2 regions of the Streptomyces sp. NPDC104307 genome follow, and region 1 is predicted to be linked to the other one. Evidence: riboswitches for the same ligand, from Rfam matches in the RefSeq annotation. Region 1 holds a riboswitch; the other holds the start of a gene.
The links. A riboswitch is a leader RNA that binds a small molecule or an ion and turns the genes downstream of it on or off. The one in region 1 is predicted to bind cyclic di-AMP.
Positions count from the first base shown of each region.

Region 1 (4,413 bases):
GAAACCTGCGAGGAACCCGCTGACCAGGCCGGATACCGCGTGGTTGACCGCGTTGACGGATTCGCTGTCCGGCACTCCGATGATCGCGTAGTTGACTCCCGCGCTCATCACCGCTCCGATCACTCCGCCGATCACGCCGCTGATGACGGCCCCGCGCAGCGGTGTCGCCGGAGTGGCCGCAGGGGTGGAATCGGAGGCAGAGGCAGAGGCGGAAGCGAGCGGTGCGGTCATCGGCGGAGGCCCTCCAGACAGGCTGCGATGAGAGACCGGGAGCAGCTTGCGGGCACGGTGAAACGCGCGCTCCGGGGTCTGCTCGCACGGGCAGCCCACCGGTCCGGGGGGATGCAGCAGATACCTTGCGGCAGAACACGGGTCCCCCGCAACACCTTCTCGATTTCGCCACGTTGAGGTTCCCGGCGCGGTCGGCGAAGAACCGGGTCGGGCGGCGGGAAGCGCGGGGTGGTCATGAGTGCGTCGAACATGCCGTAGAGTTGTGTTTACCGACGCGGGGTGGAGCAGCTCGGTAGCTCGCTGGGCTCATAACCCAGAGGTCGCAGGTTCAAATCCTGTCCCCGCTACTGAAGAATCAGGCCCGGCACGCATAGCGCGTGCCGGGCCTGATTCGTTTCCGTACGTGCCGCGCCGCGCGCGTCATCCCATTGGCCGTCGAGCGCTGGCCCCGCGACCGTGTTCCGGGAAGTCTGGGGGTGGTGCGCGGTACCGTCCGCGGCCCTGAGCGCACCGGGCAGGAGAGCAAAGGTGGGGAAGCGGGAGCAGCGGCGGGGGAGGCGCACCTATGAGGTCCGCAACCGCCGGCTCGTCCGGGCACTGCCCGGGGTCATGCTCATCGGCGGGTTGCTGTTCGACTTCTTCACTCCGCCCGCCTTCACCGCCGTTCCACTGTTCGCCGCGGCCCCGCTGATCGCCGCGCCGTTCTTCTCGCGGGCCGGCACGATCCGGATCGGGGCCGGTGCGCTGCTGTGCGTGGCCGCGCTGCGGCTGTACAGCGGAACGCTGATCCGGGTCGTGCCGTTCATCGAGCTGCTCACCGTCCTCACCGTCTCGGTCCTCGCGGTCTACATCAACGGGGTCGTCCGGCGCGGCAACGAGCAGCTGGCCTCCGCCCGGGTCATCGCGGCGACCGCCATGCGCGCGGTGCTGCCGACGCCGTCCGACCGGATCGGCGGGCTGTACGTGGCCGCGCGGTACGAGGCGGCGCAGGCGGACGAGTTCGTCGGCGGTGACCTGTTCTCGGTCACGGACACCCCGTACGGGGTGCGGCTGGTCGTCGGGGACGTGCGCGGCAAGGGGCTGGACGCGGTGGAGGCGGTGGCGGTGATCATCGGGGCGTTCCGGGAGGCGGCCGAGCAGGAGCGGTCACTGGAGGGGGTGGCCCAGCGGCTGGAGCGCGCGCTGGCCCGGGAGTCGAGCAGGCGCGGCGGGCTCGACGCGGTGGAGGGGTTCGTCACCGCCGCGCTGGCGGAGATCCCACAGGGCTCCAGCCGGGTGCGCGTGGTCAACCGCGGCCACCCCGAACCGCTGCTGCTGCACTCGGACGGGGCGCTGGAGCAGCTGCGGCCCTCGCTGCCCGCGCTGCCCCTGGGGATGGACCTGGGCGTGTGGCCGGACCGCTCCGACGAGTGGGAGCTGCCCGCCGGGTCGACGCTGCTCCTCTATACGGACGGCCTCTCCGAGGCACGCGACGCCGACGGGGTCTTCTATGACCCCGCCGAGCGGCTGCGCGGACGGATCTTCCCGGGGCCGGAGGAGCTGCTGTCGGCGCTGACCGATGACGTACGGCTGCACACCGGCGGGGTGACGACCGATGACATGGCCCTGCTCGCGGTCGCGCGCCCGACCGAGGGGCAGCCGGACCGGCGCACGACCGTGAAGATCGTGGGACTGGGCGGCGGAGCCGGGTGAAGGTGAGTGCGGCCCGGTGAAGCCGAGTGTGGCCCGGTGAAGCCCGGTGAACCTGGACGGAGCTGGGTGAAGGTGAGGGGGCGGACGGGGGGAGTGTGGATGGATGTGGGGAGCGGGGGGCGGCCGATGCCACCGTGCGTAACCGTAAGGAATCCCTCCGCATAACGTTTGACGCAACGTCAGAAAACGGCTAACGGTTGAGGGGCGATCAACTCGCCCGATTCCAACCGGTTGTGTCCCGTAAAGTCCAGGCCAAGGATCGGAACGATCAGTTGGAACGGCTTGGAATCGGGCCCGTGTGTCTATTAACGTTCGATAACGCAGCGCGGTTGTCCCAGCCGCCGTCAGTGGCGGCACCGTGCGCGAGCGCCGAATTCCGCAAGGGAACCGGGGAACCACCTACATGGGGTGAATCGGGCATCTCTGTCTCGTTGAGAGGCGGAGGGACCCGTAGGAGACCTTCCTGCTCCGAACCCGTCAGCTAACCCGGTAGGCGAGAAGGAAGGAAAGGAGCGCGCCCCAGTGGCGTCCAACAAGCCTGCCCCCGAAGCCCCCTACCGGTTCGCCCCCGAACACGGAAACGACTTCGGAACCGGGCCCGGTGCCGCTTACGGCGCCACCCACGGAACCGATCACGGCGCGATCCGCGGAACCGCTTACGGAACCGATCACGGGGCCGACTACGGAACCGCTTACGGGACCGATCGGGGCAGCGAGTTCGGGACCGAGTTCGGCAACGGCCTCCGCGCCGGCGAGGACGGCTCCGACCGGGCGTGGGAGGAATGGAACCCCACGGAGGAGTCCATCCGCCCCGTGCGCGGCAAGCACCGCGTCGCCAAGCAGCGCAATGGGCTCGCCCGTAGCTCCACCGTTCTCGGCGTCGGCGTCATCGCGGCCGTCGGCGCGGGTGGCATGGCCTCCGCCCAGAGCAAGCCGCCCGTGTCTATCTCTCTTCCCGACGCCATCTCGGACAAACTTCCCGAGGCCAAGTCCCTGCCCGGCGTCGGCGCGTTGTTCTCGGGTGAGTCCGAGGCGGAGAAGACCGAGGTCGCGACCGCCGCCGCCCCGCTGACGACGGCCGGCATCACCACCACAGAGGCCGAGCAGGGGACGACGGACGCCGGCGAGGCGCTCCGCGCCCGCATCCTCCAGCAGGCCGAGCAGCAGCAGGACTCCGCCGACGCCGAGGCCAAGGCGGCCGAGGAGAAGGCCGCGGCGGAGAAGGCCGCCGCAGAGGCGAAGAAGCAGCAGGACGCCGCTGAGGCCAAGGTCGCCGCCGCGAAGAAGAAGGCCGCGGAAGAGGCGAAGAAGAAGGCGGAAGCGGTGCGGCTCGCCAAGCTCGCCGCCAGCTACGCCATCCCCACCTCCTCGTACACGATCACCTCGACCTTCGGCGAGGCCGGTTCGATGTGGTCCTCCGGCTACCACACGGGCCTCGACTTCGCGGCGCCGACCGGTACCCCGATCAAGGCCATCCACAGCGGCACCATCAAGTCCGCCGGCTGGTCCGGCGCGTACGGCTACCGCACGGTCCTGGAGCTTGAGGACGGTACGGAGCTGTGGTTCTGCCACCAGTCCTCGATCGGCGTCAGCGTCGGCCAGCAGGTCACCACCGGGGACACCATCGGACGCGTGGGCGCGACCGGCAACGTGACCGGCCCGCACCTGCACCTTGAGGTCCACACCCCGGACGGCACCGGCATCGACCCGATGCCGTGGCTGCGCGCCCGTGGCCTGACGGTCTGAGTCCACCGAAGTCCACGTCCACCGAACCCCGGCAGTCCTGACGCTCACCCCCCGACGTCAGGGCTGCCGGTCTTCGCCTGTTCCGGTCTGTTCCGCCGGACCGGGCCGTGGCGTACGGGTGTAGGGCCTGTCCGGCGGATCATGGCCGGGGGCGCGGCGTCTGGCACGGCACCTCGCCGCGTTGCCGAAACGCCCCAATAGCTCCGCTATCGAGACGCTCCGGCGCCTTGCGATGCACCGCACCAGACGCCGCGCCCTATCCGACCCTGACCCGCCGGACAGGCCCTAGCTGTAGTCGCCATGGAATAGCGCGTGCGGTGCGGTGGGTTGTTCCATCCATGACTTCTCTCCGCACACTCGGTTCCTCCGACCTCCAGGTCTCCACGCTCTCCCTCGGCGGCAACGTCTTCGGCTGGACCGCCGACGAGGCGCAGTCCTTCGCCGTTCTCGACGCGTACACGGCGGGCGGCGGCAACTTCGTCGACACGGCCGACGCGTACTCCTCCTGGATCCCCGGCAACGTGGGCGGCGAGTCGGAGACCCTCATCGGCAAGTGGTTCGCCGCGCGGGGCAACCGGTCCGACGTCGTCCTGGCCACCAAGGTCGGCTCCCACCCCGAGTACAAGGGGCTCGCCGCCGCCACCATCAAGGCCGGGGCGGAGGAGTCGCTGCGCCGGCTCGGCACGGACTACATCGACCTCTACTACACGCACCACGACGACGAGACCGTCCCCGTCGAGGAGA
Region 1 covers NZ_JBVJMU010000007.1:348,780-353,192, forward strand. The annotation lists gene ACZ601_RS21000 (hypothetical protein) at 1-231, opposite strand, end outside; tRNA gene ACZ601_RS21005 (tRNA-Met) at 505-578, shown strand; gene ACZ601_RS21010 (PP2C family protein-serine/threonine phosphatase) at 760-1,923, shown strand; cyclic di-AMP (ydaO/yuaA leader) riboswitch at 2,281-2,434, shown strand; gene ACZ601_RS21015 (M23 family metallopeptidase) at 2,446-3,669, shown strand; gene ACZ601_RS21020 (aldo/keto reductase) at 4,008-4,413, shown strand, end outside.

Region 2 (4,413 bases), on a different contig from region 1:
ATGAGCGCGGGGACGGCCCGGTTCGTCCCGGGGATGCTGCACGGCGCGCTGACCATGCTGGTCACCGGAATCGCCCTGGTCGGGCTCGACCAGGCCGACGACCACCCCGTGAACAACGTCAAGATCGGCATCAAGCTGCTGATCCTCGTCGTCATCCTCGGGCTGGTCTACGTCAAGCGGGACGAGGAGAAGGTCGAGAAGGGCCTCTTCGCGGCGGTGGGCGGACTGACGATGGTGAACATCTTCATCGCCACGCTCTGGACCTGAGCGCCCGGGGCCCGAGCGCCCGGGGGCCCGGTCCGCCGGACAGGTCCTAGCCGGGGCGCACGCTCCCGTAGATCGGCATGTAGTAGATCGACTCCTCGCGCACATTGGCCCCCGGCTTCGGTGCGTGGATCATCATGCCGTCGCCCTTGTAGATCCCGACGTGGCTGATGTCGTCGTAGAAGAAGACCAGGTCCCCGGGCTGAAGGTCCGCCGTGGCGATCCGGGTGCCGACGTTCACCTGGTCCCAGGTGGTCCGGGGCAGCGAGACACCTGCGGAGCGCCAGGCCGCCTGGGTCAGCCCCGAGCAGTCGTACGAGGACGGGCCGGTCGCCCCCCAGACGTACGGCTTGCCGATCTGGGCCCTGGCGAACGCGAGGACCTTCCCGGCTTTCGTCGTCGCGCTGCTGTCCGAACCGGAACTGGTGCCGGAACCGGTGTCGGAACCGGTGCCTGAGCCCGAACCCGTGCCCGTACCGGAGCCCGTGCCGCTGTCGCTGCCGGCCTCCTTGGCCTTGCGCTCGGCCTCCGCCTTCGCGGCCGCCTGCTTTTTCGCCAGCTCCTTGGCCTTGCGCGCGGCCTCGGCCTTCTTCTTCTCCTCCAGCTCGGCCAGCCGCGCCTTCTCCTGCGCGGTCAGCTTCGACAGCAGCGTGCGCGCCTCTGTCAGCTTGTTCTGCACGTTCTGCTTGCTGGTGCGCAGCTTGGTCTGCGACGCGGTGAGCGTCTCCAGGCTCGTCACCGCCTCCGCCCGCTTCTTCGACGCCTCCGCCTGCTTCGTACGGAAGTCCGTGACGGCCTGCTGCTGGTTGGTGGCCATCCGGTTCATCAGGTGGGTCTGGTCGAAGAACGACTGCGGGTCGTTGGCCAGGAAGAAGGTGGCGGTCGGCGCGAGCGCGCCGTCGCGGTACTGGGCGGCCGCGTAGTTCCCGAGCGTGCGGCGGGCGTCGTTCAGCTTGTCGGCCCGCTTGGCGATGTCGTCCAGCAACCCGTCCACCTTGGTGCGCTGCGCGGCGGACGCCTCTTTCGCCTCGTCGTAGTGCTGGGTCGCGGTGCCCGCCTGCCGGTAGAGGTCGTCGACCTTCTTCTGGACGTCCTCGATGCTGGGCTTCGGGGCCGGGGCCGCCAGCGCGCTCTGCGTGGACAGCAGGGTCACGGAGGCGAGTGCGGCCGTCGTGAACCCGATGGCGGGGGCGGTGCTGCGCACCCGGGGGCGCGGTTTGCGATGCGATGCCAAGACCGGCATTTCCTTCCGTGGACCGCCTACCAGGTTAGCTGTCGGGTTCGGGCGGAACGGAAGGCTGCCCTACGGTCCTGGTGGGGGATGCGGACCGATTCACCCCGGTGCTGCGTGTGGGTCCCCGGTTCCGGACCCCGTACGGGCGGCCCGGATTCGGCGTGGACGCCCGCTCGGCGTGGTTCGCCTCGGGGGTACGGCCGTCCGAACGAGCACGCTAGCCAACTCATGGTGCCGCTGTGAAGGTTGATGTTCGATATGCCCGATACATTTTCGTGACCTTGCGGAACCCGCGCCGCACGGCCGGGCGCGGCGCGCCATTTTCCTACGCAGGGTGGTCCGGGCATCGCCGTCTGTGGCTCCGGAGGGACGGGTTCTGCCATGCGGGCCCGGGGTGTCAGTAGGGCCGCCTAGACTCTGACAGCGATGAGCAGCCTCTTTGACGACAGTTTCCTGGCCGGCCTCCAGCACACGGAGGACGGGCCCCCGCCGCCCCCCGAGGACTCCGCACCCGAAGCGGTGCCGGAGGACCTCTTCGGAGGCGTGTTCGACGGGCCCCCGCCGCCCCGCGACGCGTACTACCGCGACGGGGCCCACCGCCCGGTCATCGACGCCGCCGCGCTGCTCGACGGGCTGAACACCGAGCAGCGCGCCGCCGTCGTGCACGCGGGCTCCCCGCTGCTCATCGTCGCCGGGGCCGGTTCGGGCAAGACCCGGGTACTGACGCACCGCATCGCCCACCTGCTGGCCGAGCGCGGGGTGCACCCCGGCCAGATCCTGGCGATCACCTTCACCAACAAGGCCGCCGGCGAGATGAAGGAGCGCGTCGAGCAGCTCGTCGGCCCCCGCGCCAACGCCATGTGGGTCATGACCTTCCACAGCGCGTGCGTCCGGATCCTGCGCCGCGAGTCGAAGAAGCTCGGCTTCACCTCCTCGTTCTCGATCTACGACGCGGCGGACTCCAAGCGGCTGATGGCCCTGGTCTGCCGCGATCTCGACCTCGACCCGAAGCGCTTCCCGCCGAAGTCGTTCACGGCCAAGGTCTCGAACCTCAAGAACGAGCTGATCGACGAGGAGACCTTCGCCGGACAGGCCACGGACGGTTTCGAGAAGACCCTCGCCCAGGCCTACGCGATGTACCAGTCCCGGCTGCGCGAGGCCAACGCGCTGGATTTCGACGACATCATCATGACGACGGTGCACCTGCTCCAGGCCTTCCCCGACGTCGCCGAGCACTACCGCCGCCGCTTCCGGCACGTCCTGGTCGACGAGTACCAGGACACCAACCACGCCCAGTACACACTCGTACGGGAGCTGGTCGGCCCGTCCGGCGCCGCCGACGCCCCCGGCGAACTGTGCGTCGTCGGTGACGCCGACCAGTCGATCTACGCCTTCCGGGGCGCCACGATCCGCAACATCCTCCAGTTCGAGGAGGACTACCCGGACGCGACCACGATCCTGCTGGAGCAGAACTACCGCTCCACCCAGACGATCCTGTCCGCCGCCAACGCCGTCATCGAGCGCAACGAGAGCCGCCGCCCGAAGAACCTCTGGACCAACGCCGGCTCCGGCACCCGGATCACCGGCTACGTCGCGGACACCGAGCACGACGAGGCGCAGTTCGTCGCGGACGAGATCGACCGGCTGACCGACGCGGGCGACGCCAAGGCGGGCGACGTCGCGATCTTCTACCGGACGAACGCGCAGTCCCGTGTCTTCGAGGAGATCTTCATCCGGGTCGGCCTGCCCTACAAGGTCGTCGGCGGGGTGCGCTTCTACGAGCGCAAGGAGGTCAGGGACGTCCTGGCCTACCTCCGGGTGCTGTCCAACCCGGAGGACACCGTCCCGCTGCGCCGCATCCTGAACGTGCCCAAGCGCGGCATCGGAGACCGGGCGGAGGCGATGATCGACGCCCTGTCGATGCGCGAGAAGATCACCTTCCCGCAGGCGCTGCGCCGCGTCGACGAGGCGTACGGCATGGCCGCCCGCTCCGCCAACGCCGTCAAGCGGTTCAACACGCTGATGGAGGAGCTGCGCACGATCGTCGAGTCGGGCGCGGGCCCGGCCGTGGTGCTGGAGGCCGTCATGGAGCGGACCGGCTACCTGGCCGAGCTCCAGGCCTCCACCGACCCGCAGGACGAGACCCGGATCGAGAACCTCCAGGAGCTCGCCTCCGTGGCGCTCGAATTCGAGCAGGACCGGGGCGAGGAGGAGGGGTCGGGAACGCTCGCCGAGTTCCTGGAGCGGGTCGCGCTCGTCGCCGACTCCGACCAGATCCCCGACGAGGACACCGACGGCTCCGGAGTCGTCACGCTGATGACCCTGCACACGGCGAAGGGCCTCGAATTCCCGGTGGTCTTCCTGACCGGCATGGAGGACGGCGTCTTCCCGCACATGCGCGCGCTGGGCCAGGTCAAGGAGCTGGAGGAGGAGCGCCGGCTCGCCTATGTCGGCATCACCCGCGCCCGCGAGCGGCTCTATCTGACCCGGGCGTCGATGCGCAGCGCGTGGGGCCAGCCCTCGTACAACCCGCCGTCGCGGTTCCTGGAGGAGATCCCGGAGCAGCACCTGGAGTGGAAGCGCAAGGGCCCGATGGCGGCTCCGGCGGGACCGACGTCGGGCATCACCTCATCGCTGTCCGCGTCCCGTTCGCGCTCCGGTCCCTCGGGCTTCGCGACCCGGCGGACGTCGGACAAGCCGACGATCACGCTGGTGGTCGGTGACCGGGTCACGCACGACCAGTTCGGTCTGGGCACGGTGACGGCGGTCGACGGCATCGGTGACCAGGCGAAGGCCACGGTCGACTTCGGGGACGAGCGGCCGAAGAAGCTGCTGCTGCGGTACGCCCCGGTCCAGAAGCTGTAGCGGGGCGTACCGGTCCGGCCCGGTACCTTCGGGATCCTTCTGGAGGCGGG
Region 2 covers NZ_JBVJMU010000018.1:141,580-145,992, reverse strand. The annotation lists gene ACZ601_RS32765 (hypothetical protein) at 1-267, shown strand, start outside; gene ACZ601_RS32760 (C40 family peptidase) at 314-1,507, opposite strand; cyclic di-AMP (ydaO/yuaA leader) riboswitch at 1,506-1,670, opposite strand; gene pcrA (DNA helicase PcrA) at 1,925-4,363, shown strand.
Region 2: it holds a riboswitch for cyclic di-AMP, as region 1 does, so the genes downstream of both, ACZ601_RS32760 (C40 family peptidase) here and ACZ601_RS21015 (M23 family metallopeptidase) in region 1, are expected to answer to the same signal.